Regions from separate parts of the Mesorhizobium sp. CO1-1-7 genome, predicted to be linked through region 1. Evidence: riboswitches for the same ligand, from Rfam matches in the RefSeq annotation. Region 1 holds a riboswitch; the other holds the start of a gene.
What was found. Region 1 has a riboswitch for cobalamin ahead of LB516_RS09000 (CbtB domain-containing protein). Riboswitches for the same ligand answer to the same signal wherever they lie in the genome.

Region 1 (7,190 bases):
CGTGTGGTTGGTCAGCCACAGCGTCAGGCAGTCGACAAGCACCGGCTGCCCGTCTGGCAACGCCTCCAGCGCTTCGGCGAGGTCGAGTGGCGCATCGGTGGTCGACCAGCCCTCACCGCGCCGCGAGCGGTGCAGCGCGATGCGCTCGCGCATCTCGTCGTCATGGGCTTGCGCCGTGGCGATATAGGCCCATGGCGAGGGCAATGCCGTCATCAGGGTTTCGGCGTGCGCGCTCTTGCCGGAGCGCCCACCACCGATGATGAAGGTCAGCCTGCCGCGATCAGGCAAAGCTGTCGCGCAGGCTGGTCGCCATGCCGGTGAAGCGCCTGCGCACCACGCCCACGATCGCGCCGAGCACCAGCCAGAACACCAGATTGGTCACCGTCACCGCCACCACGAACTGATGGTGCAGGCCTTCCGGGATCGGTGTTTCGAAACTGTCGGGCTGCGGCGCGCCGACGACATGCGGCGCGACGATCAGCAAGACGGCGAGGATGGTCAATGGCAGCGATCTGCGAAACACGATCAGGCCTAGGCCGATCGCGGTCGCGGCCGCCGTCGCCGTCCACCAGATCTGGCGCGGCAGAAGATCGGCCGCCGGCATTGCCGGCAGTTCCGGCTGCAGTCCGAGACCCGGTGCCAGTGTGAACACGGCAAAGCCGGCCAAGCCCCAGAACACACCTTGGCGCCAGTTGCCGACGCCGCCGAAGAACTCGGAAACCGCGACCAGGACCAGTGCGAAGCCGATGCCGGTGACGATATTGGCAACCACGCTAAAGGCGAAACGCTCGAAACCGTCGGCCGGCGCCCAGCCTTCGTCTTCCTCCGCCGGTGTCACGGCATCGGTGCCCGCGGGCGCGGCAGAGCTCATGGCATTCCCAGCGGGCGCCACCGTGCTCATGGCATCATTGGTCGCCGCTGGTGCGGCCGCGTGATCATGGTGGTGGCCGCCGCCGGCCCTTTCGTAGACTTCCGCCTTGAGGATCAGCGGCACGGTGGCATAGGCCTGCATGCAGGCGAGAACGACACCGGCCACGAGCCCCGCGATCGCCGCGACGAACACGACGTTGCGAAACAGATTCATGATGTCGGATCCTCGTTAGTGGCAGGGAAACGCCATCGAATGGCGATAGTCGTGGGCAGCATTGTGGACCGCATCGATATGCGAGAAGCCGACAAAGCCGACGACGAAGATGCCGAGCAGCGCCGCGAGCGCAAGCTGCATGAAGCGCGACTGCGAGGAGACGGAGGCGCCGAGGGAGACGGAAGCGGTAGTCATGTCTTGTCCTTTCGCCCTCCACCCGAGGGCATCGAAGTCAGTTTCCTGTCGCCGGCAGGTCTCCTGGCTCGCGGATAAGCGCCCTTCCCCACCTTCCCGAAGAAAAATCTTCAGTGGCATATGGAGAGGACTACCGCACACAGTTGCGGGGGCAGCCACGGCATTGGGCAGGAATTCCTGCCCGCACCGCATTCCCTCTTGGCTCCAAAAAGGAACCGACGACATCGGTGACTATAGGGAAATTCGCCGCGCCCGGCAAACCAAATTCCGACAGCCGCCAGCGCAGGAGCGCCGTATCGGCGAAGCTGTCCTCACCCCGTCCCGATTGACAAACTTCATGGCCGGGTGTCGGCTGGCACCCCTCACGGGAAGCCAGCCATGCAGCCCAATGCCAGCGAGTGCGTGCCCTATAACGGCCTGACTCGAACCGAGCCGACGCTGCCCTCGTCGGCCTATTGGGACCAGGACAACTATCAGCGCGATCTCGACGCCATCTGGTACAGGAACTGGCTGCTCGTCTGCCGCGAGGCCGACCTTGCCCAGCCTTTGGCGTTCCGCACCTTCCGCGTCGGTACGCAGGAAATCCTCCTGCTGCGCGACGACACCGGCGAGTTGCATGCCTTCCACAACACCTGCCGGCATCGCGGCTCGCAGCTTTGCCAGGAAAGCCAGGGCCGGCTGAAGGCGCGGCTGATCACCTGCCCGTATCATGCCTGGTCCTATTCGCTGCGTGGCGATCTGGTGCGCGTGCCGTCGAAATCGCTGCCTGACGGCTTCGACAAGGCCGATCACCCGCTTTATCGCGTCGCGCTCTCGGTGTGGCGGGGCTTCGTCTTCGTCAATCTTGCGGAAGATGCCGCGAGCTCGGCGCAATCCTCCTTCGACCCGGCCTCCGGCGACTTCGGCAACTGGCCGCTGGAAACGCTGGTATCAGGGCAAGTGCTGCGCAAGGTGATGAACTGCAACTGGAAGATTTTTTGGGAAAACTTCAACGAGTGCCTGCACTGCCCGGGCGTCCACAAGGACCTGTCGCGGCTGGTGCCGATCTATGGCCGCGGCCTGACGAGCCGGCATGACGATCCCGAATGGCTCCGCCACGCCGACAATGACGCGCCAGAATTTTCCGGCGGCCTGCGCGCCGGGGCTGAGACATGGTCGCGTGATGGGCAGACGCACGGGCCGATCTTCCCGAGCTTGACGCCGGCGGAACGCAGCGCCGGTCAGACCTATGCTACCAGCCTGCCGTCGATGTTCATCGTCGGCCATGTCGACTATGTCAGGACCGTGCGGCTTACGCCGCTCGGTCCCGAACAGACCGAATTGACCGCGGAATGGCTGTTCGCGCCCGAGGCGCTCGCTGAGACCGACATCGACAACATCGTTGCCTTCGGCACACAGGTGCTGGAGGAGGACGCGGCAATCTGCGAGGTCAACCAGAAGGGCCTGCGCTCGATGCGTCATACAGCTGGCGTGCTGATGCCCGAGGAGTACGACCTTCACCGCTTCCACGATTGGGTGCGCGAACGGCACGCTGCGCGCTCACCCGAGGCCTGAAGATCACAGCGACTTCGGCAGATATCGCCAGGTCATGAAGCCGCAAAACGCGGCAAGCAGTCCGAGCGTGACGAACACCGAGCCCAGACCGAAGAAGGCCAGCACCACCGAATAGACCAGCGGCGGCGTCAGTTCGGAAAAATCGAGATAGGTGCGGTAGACCGCCGCCATCTGCGCGCGCTCATAGGAGCGCACCGAGCGCATGAAGGCGGTCGAACCCAGCGCGTCGAGCGCGATGGTGAAGAAGGCGCCGCACAGCAGGAAGGCACCGGTGAGCAACGGCACGGTTTCGCCCACGGCACCGGCCGCCAGCAGCGTCGCCGACATGGCGAAATAGGCAAAAGTCATGGTCCTGCGGCCGCCGAAGCGTTTCCCCGCCTTGCCCCAGAAGATCGCCATGAACAGCAGCGCGTTGCCGGCCGAGACCAGCAGGCCGCCGGCCAATTCGCCCTCGCCGGTGATGACCATGAACAGCGGTCCATAGACGAAGAAGGTCGTCCAGAAGCAGGAGCGGCCGAAGGCGATCAGCCAGGCCAATCTCAGCCTCGGCTGGGCGACGAAGCGGCCGATATTGGCGAGCGGATTGGCCGGTCGTGTCTTGCCCGGGCGGATCGACTGGTTGTCGCTCAGCCGATAGGTCCAGAACAGCGCCAGCAAGGCCATGGCGAACACCGCCACCGCGCCATGCGCGGCATAAATGCCGAAGCGCGTATAGAGAAAAATGCCGAGCGTCGGCCCGCAGGTCCAGGCAACCATCGACCACGCCATGCGCAGCGATTCGGCCTGCATGAAATCGGTCTTGCGGATGTGATCCATGATGTAGAGGTTGAGCGTGATCGACAGCGCGCTGGCGCCCATCACCCGGCACAGCATCCCGGCCAGTTGCCCGGCGAGCGTATGGGTGACGAAGAACAGCGAGCCGATAGCGAGCAGGCAGGCGCCCGCCGTGTAGACCCAGCGCCGCGCGAAGCGGCGGATCAGCATCGGCATGAATAAGGTCACCGACAGGCCGAGCAGGGACACGGCGGTGTAAAGTATGGAGACGATCTGCTCGTTGTGGAGAATCTCGTAGGCCTGGATCGGTATGACGCTCGACACCATGGCGCGGGCGAAGGATTCGACCGCGTAAAGCGAGGCGAAGGTGCGCGCATCCGCGGCCTTGAGGGCCGGAAGCCAGATCGGATGGCGAACATGGGTGGACATTGCTTCCCCAAAGCAGAATCGCGGCGTCGAATCTGCCGTGGACATTTCAGGCCCATTAAGAGGAAACCGACGCACATCCGGCAAAAGCGAAGCCGGTCAAAGGCTTTTCCGCGCTGGCCCAACCCGGCGGCTGGCGCGGACCCCGCCGCGCGGTCCAGGCCAAGGCGCCCGGTCTTCTTCTATCCGGTGCAACCGTGATAGTCGTCGTGGAGGGGCTGAATCAGATCGCGAGACCATGAGCATCCACACGCCGACCGTACCCGTCCCGCAGCCATCGAAGCGCATCGTCGCCATCGATATCTTGCGTGGCATCGCGCTGATCGCGATGGCGAGCTACCACTTCACCTGGGACCTGGAATTCTTCGGTTACACCGATCCCGGCCTCACCGCCTTCGGCTGGTGGAAGTTCTACGCCCGCTGCATTGCATCGACCTTCCTGTTCCTGGTTGGCGTCAGCCTCTATCTCGCCCATGGCCGGCAGATCCGCTGGAACGGCTTCTGGAGGCGGTTCGCCATGGTCGCCGGCTCGGCGGTCGCCATTTCGGTCGTCACCCGCGTCGCCACGCCCGACGGGTTCATCTTCTTCGGCATCCTGCACGAGATCGCGCTCGCCAGCCTGCTCGGCCTCGCCTTCCTGCGCTTGCCGGCATTGCTGACGCTTGCCGTCGCCGCGCTCGTCATCGCGGCACCAGTCTACCTGCGCTTCGAGGCTCTCGATCATCCCTGGCTCTGGTGGATCGGCCTGTCGGCGATCAATCCGCGCTCCAACGACTACGTTCCGCTGTTCCCCTGGTTCGGCGCCGTGCTTACGGGCATTGCGGTGGCGAAATTCGCCTCCACCTCCGGCATAAGGGCACGCCTGGCGAACCTGGCGCCCGGACGCTGGTCCAACCCGCTGGTCTTCATCGGCCGCCACAGCCTGGCTTTCTACCTGATCCACCAGCCGCTGCTGATCGGCTGCGTCTGGCTGTTCTCGCAAGTGATGCCGGCGCAGGTCGAAACCCCGCAGGTCAATTTCCTGAAAACCTGCCAGCGATCGTGCGAGCAGATGCGCAACGCAACCTTCTGTTCGAGCTATTGCGGCTGCATGCTCGAAACGCTCGAAGGTGAAGCCTCTCTTGATCGGCTCTTCAACAACGACCAGACTGCGGACTTCAGGGCGCATCTGTCCGATCTTGCCGCAACGTGCACCGCCAAGACCGACGACAAGATGACGGAGGGAGGGACACAATGATCGGGCCAAAACCTGGGATCGAACCGAAGCCTGGGACCGGGCCGAAGCCTGGGCTGGTACCGTGGCCGCCGGTGATCTACGCCGCCGCCATCCTCATCAGTGTCGTGCTCGGCCTCTACATCCCGCTGCCCTGGATCGGCGATCTCCTTGGCGACATCCTGTTCGCCGCCGGCTGGGTGGCATTGTTCGCCGTGGCCGTACTCTGGTTCACAGCGATCCGCACCATGATACGGGCCAGGACCACGCTCAATCCCAACGCCGTGCCCGATCATCTCGTCACGACCGGCCCCTTCGGCGTCAGCCGCAATCCGATGTACCTGGCCAACACGCTGCTGTTGATCGGCGTCGCCTTCGTCTCGGGCATCGCCTGGTTCTTCCTGCTTGCCTTCGTCGCCGCCTTCGTCACCCAGAAGGTCGCGATCGAGGGCGAGGAAAAGATATTGGCGGCGAAATTCGGCAAGAAATACCGCGACTATGCAAAAAGAGTCCGGCGCTGGATTTGAGCAGGGCTACGTGTTGACGCCGAGCTCGACCAGCCGCTCGACGCAAGACTCCTCGGCCTGGTCGAGTTCGGCTAGTGTCTCCTCAAGGTCGCGACGTTTCTGCCTGAGGTCTTCGCGCTTTTCCTCGATGCGCTTGATCATCAGCTTGAGCTGCCCGACCTCGCCCGGCGGCTCCTTGTACATCTGGATGATCTCGCGGATCTCGTTGATCGAGAAGCCGAGGCGTTTTCCGCGCATGATCTGCCGGATGAGGTGGCGGTCGGAAGGGCGAAACAGGCGTGTGCGGCCGCGCCGCACCGGCTGCACCAATCCCTCGTCTTCATAGAAACGCAGTGTCCGCGTCGACACGTCGAATTCGCGGGTCAGCTCGGTGATCGAATAATATTCCCGCATTGTCACTCCCTGCCGGAATTCCAGGCGCTCGCCATGCGGCGTCGCCCTTCTGTCCCGAACTAAACCCTTGTCCGCCGGAATCGACGCGACACCCCGCACAAGCCTCGCACGGCATTTACGTAAAAGTCAATTGAGACCGTTACCGGACGCCGAACCACCAGCTCGCGAGGCCGAGGAAGGCAAAGAATCCAACGACGTCGGTGACCGTGGTGACGAAAACCGCCGAAGCGACCGCGGGATCCACCTTGAACCTGTCGAGCAGCAGCGGGATCAGGATGCCGGCAAGGGCCGCCACGAACATGTTGATGATCATAGCCGCCGCGATGATGCCGCCGAGATTAGGGTCGTGGAACCAACTTGCGGCGACGATGCCGATCAGCACGGCGAAGACGATGCCGTTGATGAAGCCGACGCCCATCTCGCGGCGGATGATGCGGCCGGCGTTGTAGATGTCGAGATCCCTGGTCGCCAGCGCCCGCACGGTGACGGTCATGGTCTGCGAACCGGCATTGCCGCCCATGCCGGCCACGATCGGCATCAGCACGGCGAGTGCCACGATCCGCTCGATCGTGTGGTCGAACAGGCCGATCACCGATGCCGCCAGGAATGCCGTCAGCAGATTGACGAGCAGCCAGGGAACGCGCGAGCGCGAGGTCGCCAGAATGCTGTCGGAGAGCTCTTCGTCACCGACGCCGCCCATGCGCAGCAGGTCTTCCTCCGCCTCCTGCTGGATGACGTCGACGACATCGTCGATGGTCAGCACGCCGACCAGCCGTTCGTTTTCGTCGACGACCGCGGCCGACAGAAGGTCGTATTGTTCGAATTCCCGCGCCGCCTCTTCCTGGTCCATGGTGGCGGGAATGGCGTGCCGCGTCTCATGCATGACCTCCCCCACCTTGACCGCGCGCTTGGCGCGCAGGATCTGGTCGAGATCGATGGCCCCCAACAACTTGAAGGTCGGATCGATGACGAAGATCTGGCTGAAGCGGTCCGGAAGGTTCTTGTCCTCGCGCATGTAGTCGAT
Region 2 (7,190 bases), on a different contig from region 1:
ATCTGCCAGTCGCCGTCGCGCAGCACGCCGAATGCCGCCGGCATGTCCTGCGGCCGCACCAATATGTCGATGTCGTGCGCCACCCGGCCACGCTGCGCCGAGGCGTTCAAGGCAATGCGGCTGGCACCCTTGATCAGCATCACCAGGCAGCCGGAATCCGTCATCGCCTGCAGCGCCGGTTCGGCCTCGCGCATCGCCATGCGCGACTTGGTCCACAGCATCTTTTGCAGGCCGACAAGGCGCGGATAGGCGGATTGGCCGGCCAATTTCCGGCCGAACCGATCGCAGATCGCGGCCAGCAGCCGGTGTTCCCTGAAGGAGACAAGATCGATGTCGTTCGCGCTTAGCCACTGCATGGCGCAACCGGCGGCCGCGTCCTCATCGACAAGAAGGGCAGCCTTGAGCAGTTGGTCGAGCCCGCCCGTCGGCCAGGACCAGCCATAGTCCGGGAAACGTCGGCTGATGCGGCGAATGCCCGCCATCAGCCCGCGCCGGCCTTGTTCCGGGCCCGTCGCAGCATGGCGAGCCGCGCCACTTCGAGATAGCCGCGGTCGCGCGCCGCATCGCGGCCATAGGACAGGCTGCCGGGCCTGATGCGGCGCAGCGCCAGCACCTCTTCCACCATGTCGAGGGCAAGGCCCGTCTCGCGTGCCCGCGCGATCCAGTCGATCATTTCGCCGCGGCCGCCCGGCGGATCGACGATTGGTCCGACGGTCTCGGCGGCCTCGCGCCGGATCAGCATCGTGGTCCGCGACCAACCGGGTACGATCGCGTCCTCGGGTGCATCGGGCCGGTCATTGCGGAAGTTTCGCAAATGGCAAAAAACGCCCGACGTTGCGGGATGCCTTTCGAGATGCGCGAGCTGTGTTTCGGCCTTGCTCGGCAGCCACAGATCGTCGGCATCGAGCGTTGCAATGAGCGGCGTCGACAAGGCGGCGATGCCCCTTGTCGTGGCGCTCCCAGGTCCGGCATTTGCCTGGCGCAGCAATTGCAGCGGCAGGTCCGTTCCGCCGATCGCCGCCGCGAGATCGTCGCTGGATCCATCGTCGACGATCACCACCAGCTCAGGCCGCACTGTCTGCGCCGCGACCGATCGCAGCGTCTCGGCGATGGTGCCGCTGGCGTTGAAGGCCGGTATGACGACGCCATAGCTCCGCATGCTACATGAAGCGCCAGTTGGCGAGTTCTTTGACATCGAAGATGCCTTCGATCCCGCGCAGTGAAGGGTCGGCCTTGCGCCGTTTCATCGATTTGTGGATGGCCCGCAAGAATTCCCGAAGGGATGTGTCGACCTGCTTTGTCATGTTGCCGGGATGACGTCGGTAGTAAAGCGATACGGTATCCGGCAGGACGAATCTGGGGCCGCTTTCAAAGGTGCGCAGCAGGTAGTCGGTGTCTTCGGCCTGGCCGAAGGCCTCGTCGAAGCCGCCGATCCGTTCGATGAGCTTACGCGAGAAAATGCCTGACGACAGATGAATTCCCCGCACGGTCATGAAATGGCTGCCGGGGCAGGGTTCCAGCAGATCGTCGTCGATGTGTTCGACCATCATCATCAGGGAATAGGTAAGCTCCAGAGCGGGGTCGGCGTCAAAGCATGCGATATCGGCCTTGAATCGTCCCGCAGGCGAGACATCATCCGAATCGAGGAACGACACGAGCTCCGTTTCCGGCGTGAGCAGTCTGAGACCAGCGTTGCGAGCCCGGGTCACGCCCATGTTCTCTTGCCGGAAAAGACGAATGCAGGGGTTCTCGGCCATCATCGAACGCACGGCCTCCGGCGACCCGTCGGTCGAGCCGTCGTCGATCACGATGATGTCGAGATCGGCGGCATCTTGCTGCCGCACGAGCGAGCGCAGCGCCGAGACGACATAGCGCTCGCGATTGTACACAGGCATGATCACGCTGAGCTTCACCGGGCGCCTCGTGTCAGGAAATCCTCGATCGTGCGGGCGATCTCTGCCGGGTCGATGCCGAGGGACAAACGGAAGCACGGCAGGTGGCGCGTCAATTCGCTGAAGAAGCGAAAGCCGCTTTCGCGCTCGCCCGGCATCTGGGCGATGCCGGACGGCGCCAAGGCAATCATGGCATCCCTGCGCGACACCGGCATAATCGAACTTGCTCCGCCTCCGCTGATATGTGGCACCACCAGCGCGACGATGTCCAGCATGGCGGGCACCGGCCGAGGCGCGATATCATGAATATGGAACGTGTGCTTGCCTTGCCAGTTCAGCGGGCCTTGCGCCGTTAGCCGCTGCCGCAGGCCCAGCCGGGCGAAACCTTCCGTGTCCTGCTTCAACGTCGAAAAAAGGGGGCGCGCGGTCACGCCGTCGGTGAGATCGATCAGCACATAGTCGTCGCCGACACTGTCGAGCCCGTTAAGCAGGCCGGCGGCGACGGTCCCCGATTTCCCGGCCCCGCCCGAGCCGGCAAGCAGAATACCGTTGCCGTCGATGCCAAGCGTGCCGGCATGCGTCAGCCGCATGCCGCGCGCGGCATATTCCCAGTGCAGGAAGGCGCGCAGCGGTGCTCCCGGCTCCCAGGGCGGAAAGGCATCGGCCGAGGCCATCAGCTGCACGCCGACGCGGCGGTGCGGATCGTAGACCTGCCAGAAATCCAGGTCGTGGAAATGGTGCCCGCGCAAACCGGCTTCGGCGAGCCGTTTGGCAAAACCGTGCTCGGTGAAATGGGCATCGCCCCAGTGCGCCGGCTCCGGGATGCCGTCAATGCCGGGATGCGCGATGAAGATGCGACCCGTGGACGGTGCCGGCTGATCATGCGCGGGCTCGATGAAAGCATGGCCCAATGCATCGGCAAGCACGCCGTGACCGAGATGCGCGGTCAGTTCAAGCCAGGGCAGGCGAACCTTTCGCATGGTCGGATAGTACGCGGCCGCGCCTTCAGCGGCGGCGATGAGATACCTGGCGTAATCCGGCAAGGTTTCGAGCGTGACGCGCGGCATCAATCGCCTTCCATCACGCTGCGGCCGCCCCGTCAGGAAGCCTGCTTGACCGCCGGCCAGCCGAGGGGTTCCTCGACCTCGTGGATGGGATCAACGACGATCAGGTCGGCGAGGTCGTCGTGAATGCTCACATTGAGCGGCTCGTTCGTGGCGGCAAGCTCGGCAGGCAAATCGCCCGGCAAAGGCTGCGCCGCCGCGTCCAAGCGCACCAGCAAACCCAATTCGAGCAATTGCGATATGAAGCGTTCGAGTTCGGCCTGGCCTATTGTCGAGCCGCCGGCGCTCAGCCCGACCAGAGCCTGGGCGTCCGCGCCGGATGAAAGCGCCTGCCATACCTTGCTGCCGGAATCGGAAAAGCCGAAATATTTGCCATTGGCAAGATTGAGCACCACGGCCTCGCCATCGAAAGATTCGAAAACGATATCCCGGCTCGCTACCGCATAGGCGTGGGAGTCATGCGTCATTGTTGCCCCGTCCTGCATTTCCTGCCCGCCAGCAGGACCGCTTCCACCAACAACGCCTGTAAACTTTCAGGTCTTCCTTGGCAAGGTAACCTTTGCCGGCAACGCGGGACCATTTCCGGGTTCAGTCGAAAGCCGGGCGGATCAAGCCTCGATTTCAAGCGGCGACAATGGCTTGGAACAACAGGCCAGGATGAAGCCATCATCGATCTCATGATCGAGGATGCCGCCATTGTGGCTCATCTCGACGCTGCCGGAGACTTTCTTCACTTTGCAAGTTCCGCAAAGGCCGAATTCGCAGGCGGCCGGTATTCGCACACCCGAGGCGCGCGCCGTCTGCAGCACGGTCTGGCCGGCGACACAGTCGGCGTCGACATCCGAAAGCGCGAAGCGGATCGGCGTCGCGGCTTCGACGCAAATCGCCGCGCCGTCTTCAGCCGGCGAGGCAAACGGCGCTGGGATTTCCTCCATCGCCGGCGCGGCAAAGCTCTCCTGATGGTATTTTGCCATGTCGAACCCGGCGGCCTCCAGCATGCCGCGCACGGCGCGCATGAAAGGGTCGGGGCCGCAGCAGAAGATTTCGCGTTCGCGGAAATCGGGCGCCAGGAGCGGCAGCCGGATGGCGTCGATGCGGCCCATATGGCCGTACCAGCCCTCGCGGCTCGACCGCTCCTCGATCATGAAGCCGAGCGACAGGCCCGGCATATGGCCGCCGAGCAGTTCGAGTTCCTTGCGAAAGATGATCTCTTCCGGGCGCCGCGCGCAATTGACGAAGCCGACATCGGTCCATGGCGCGCAGTCGTTCAGCCAGCGCAGCATCGACATCATCGGCGTCACGCCCGAACCGGCCGAGATGAACAGGTATTTCGCCGCCGGGTGGCTGTGCAGCGAAAAGCCGCCGCCCGGTCCATAGGCCTTGACGTGCGAGCCGGGCGTCAGGTGATCGAACATCCAGCGTGTGCCGACGCTGCCCGCCTGCGCCTTCACCGTCACCGCGATCGAGAATGGCCGTGACGGCGATGATGACAGCGTGTAGGTGCGCATCAGCGGGCCGTCCGGTGTCGGCAATTCCAGCGTCACGAACTGGCCCGGCTTGTAGCGGAACCAGGTCTGGTTGTCGGAGCGGAAGGTGAAGGTCTTGACGTCGGGCGCCTCGTCGCTGACGCCGGTTACTTCCAGCACCTGCAGCCTGTCGTTCCACGGCGCCATCTGGTCGAGGTGGCGATAGAGCCCAAGATCAGTCATGGCGTTCATCCCTGCATACCTTTCATTTTGGGCGTGTCGTGATCCCAAAGCCGCTGCACAGTTTTGGCCGACATGCGCTAGGCGACACTGCGCAGAGCAGGCCGGCCGTCTTCGGAAAGCCGTGGGCCGATAAAGCGCGCGTACCAGTCGACGAACTGGATGACGCCGCCCTCGTGCAGCTCCGAATAGGGACCGGGCTCGTAGGCCGGCGACAGGATGCCGAAGGCGTTTTCCTCGACGATGCGGCGGTCCTGGTCGTTGGTCTCGGTCCAGACATGGGTGAGTTCGGCGAGATCGTAGTCGACGCCTTCCACGGCATCCTTGTGGACCAGCCATTTGGTCGTAACCGCTGTTTCCGTGGCGCTGACCGGCAGCACGCGGAACGTCACCGCATGATCCACGAGGATATGGTTCCAGGTTGTCGGGTAGTGATAGTGCATCAGCGTGCCGATCCGGTCGGCCGAGACGCTGTCGGACAGGTTCTTCTTCACCGCCCGCTTGCCGGTCGTCGTGTAGCTCTGGGCATCGCGCAGCAGCGGCGCGCGGGTGGCGCGGTATTGTCCGGCCGGGTCGATGCGAAACTTGCTGGGCAGGCCAACAGCTTCGCACTTCGCCCAGTGGGCCAGCATCTCCGGATCGCTGTCGGCGCCTTGCACGCCGGTCACGGTCGGCGCTTCCGGGAAGGTCTTGCACAGCTCAGGATGGTTGCCCGCGCAATGGTAGCATTCGCGGTTGTTTTCCCAGACCAGCTTCCAGTTGCCCTTCTCGATGATCGTGCTCTCGAAGGCGATCTTGGCCTCGCTCAGCCGGTGCGGCTGGAGATAGGGCTCGATCATCGCCCGCATCGGCGCGAAGTCGGCGGGCTCCTTGGCCAGGCAGATGAAGACATAGCCGGCGACGCTTTCGCAGGCGACCGGCTTGAGCCCGAACTGGCTCTTGTCGAACCCATCGGCCATCTGGCGGGCGAACAGCAGCCGGCCGTCGAGTTCGTAGGTCCACTGGTGATAGGGACACACCAGTTTGGCGGCCATGCCCTTGTCGGTGTTGCAGACGCGGCTGCCGCGATGGCGGCAGGAATTGTGGAAAGCGTTGATCTTGCCCTGCTGATCGCGCACCAGCACGACCGGATAGTCGCCGATCTGCACGGTGATGAAGCTGCCCGGCTTGGGCAACTCGCAATCATGGCCGATGAACAGCCAGTCGCGATACCAGATCAGTTCCATGTCAAGCTTGAAGTAGTCCGGGTCGGTATAGAAGGGCTGTTCCAGCGAAAGGCCCTGTCTGCGGCCGTTCAAAAGCCTCAGCATGTCGTTGCGCGCGTCCATGTCCTGTCCTCATTTTCAAGGACTGAACTGGTGGTGATGGAGGAAGGACTGGGCGCAAGCCGGCGAAAGCCGGACAACACCATCCGCCCCTTGACCGCCCACCGCGATCAGTCGAGTTCTAGCGATCTCGGGCTGGTTTCCGGGCTCTGGAGTTGTCCTGGCGGACCATCGCGACACCTTCCCAAGCTTTCGCCCAGTGGTCTCCCGTTGCGACTTGAACTCCACCACCGTTGCGGGGGCAGCGCCGGAATCTAACCGGCTTCCCAATTCTCCGCTCCGTCGTCACGCAGCGGCACCTGAGATCGCTCGATCTAATCACGACAGGGTTTGCGACATCGGCACGAAAGCGACATCGCATCCATGCGGCGCGACACGTACGCGGGATCGTCCCGGCGCGGTTGCAGCGGGGGAATCGCCTCTTCTCGCCAGATGCGCGGGCACCGTTTTCGACCCTCAGCGGGCCGGAAAAGGGTTAATGGTTTCGAAAAGTGACTATTAGCAGAGTCTAAAATCGAACCGAACGGTTCGTTTCTGTTGACGGTGCGTGCAGGACGGTGTGAACGCCCAGCCTTCCGACACAGTTGGTGATCGGGTCGTGATCTTATGCAACTATTTGATATCAAATGGAAAAATAAGACATGTAGAAGGCGTTGGTACAATTTCAAGTGGTGGAGTCATGGTCCACGCTGAACAACTTCGTGATTGGAAACGGCAAGGGGGCTCTCCCACATCGGGGCTGTCCGAACGACGCGATTTAATCCCAAGACACGCCGCTAGACGGACGGGAAAAATACTGGAGTACAAAAATGAAAAAGATCATTCTCACTGCCACCGCCCTTCTGGCTATTTCCGGCAGCGCCTTCGCTAGCAGCGACCATTATGGTTCGAACGCCGCGACCCCCACGGCCACTGTCGACAGCTCCTACACCGCTTCGACCAAGAAGTCGGAGCCGGCTGCCCAGACGCCTGTGACGGGCGCCGACCACAACCTCTTCGGCAACAATTAATAGCCATCCCCGGCACGCGGCGGGTGACCCTGCCGCGCTGGTGGACCTACAAATTCAGGAGTATTAAAATGAACAAGATCCTCATTGCTGCCGCCGCCGTTCTGGCCCTCTCCGGCAGCGCTTTCGCGGGCAGCGACAACTATGGCTCCAACGGCGCCAACCAGGCTGCTGCCGCTTCGACCGACAATTCGAA

Region 2: linked by a shared signal. The riboswitch ahead of LB516_RS28370 (aromatic ring-hydroxylating oxygenase subunit alpha) and the one ahead of LB516_RS09000 (CbtB domain-containing protein) in region 1 are both predicted to bind cobalamin.

The regions. Positions count from the first base shown of each region.
Region 1 covers NZ_JAIUHA010000003.1:497,690-504,879, forward strand. The annotation lists gene cobU (bifunctional adenosylcobinamide kinase/adenosylcobinamide-phosphate guanylyltransferase) at 1-288, opposite strand, end outside; gene LB516_RS08995 (CbtA family protein) at 281-1,084, opposite strand; gene LB516_RS09000 (CbtB domain-containing protein) at 1,100-1,279, opposite strand; cobalamin riboswitch at 1,315-1,514, opposite strand; gene LB516_RS09005 (aromatic ring-hydroxylating oxygenase subunit alpha) at 1,658-2,833, shown strand; gene LB516_RS09010 (MFS transporter) at 2,837-4,036, opposite strand; gene LB516_RS09015 (heparan-alpha-glucosaminide N-acetyltransferase) at 4,272-5,270, shown strand; gene LB516_RS09020 (methyltransferase family protein) at 5,267-5,773, shown strand; gene LB516_RS09025 (MerR family transcriptional regulator) at 5,780-6,166, opposite strand; gene mgtE (magnesium transporter) at 6,306-7,190, opposite strand, start outside.
Region 2 covers NZ_JAIUHA010000018.1:79-7,268, reverse strand. The annotation lists gene LB516_RS28400 (nucleotidyltransferase family protein) at 1-482, opposite strand, end outside; gene LB516_RS28395 (glycosyltransferase family 2 protein) at 482-1,159, opposite strand; gene LB516_RS28390 (glycosyltransferase family 2 protein) at 1,161-1,913, opposite strand; gene LB516_RS28385 (serine kinase) at 1,910-2,959, opposite strand; gene LB516_RS28380 (PqqD family peptide modification chaperone) at 2,992-3,423, opposite strand; gene LB516_RS28375 (hybrid-cluster NAD(P)-dependent oxidoreductase) at 3,565-4,665, opposite strand; gene LB516_RS28370 (aromatic ring-hydroxylating oxygenase subunit alpha) at 4,743-5,990, opposite strand; cobalamin riboswitch at 6,103-6,305, opposite strand; gene LB516_RS28365 (DUF680 domain-containing protein) at 6,797-6,997, shown strand; partial or broken gene LB516_RS28360 (DUF680 domain-containing protein) at 7,066-7,190, shown strand, end outside.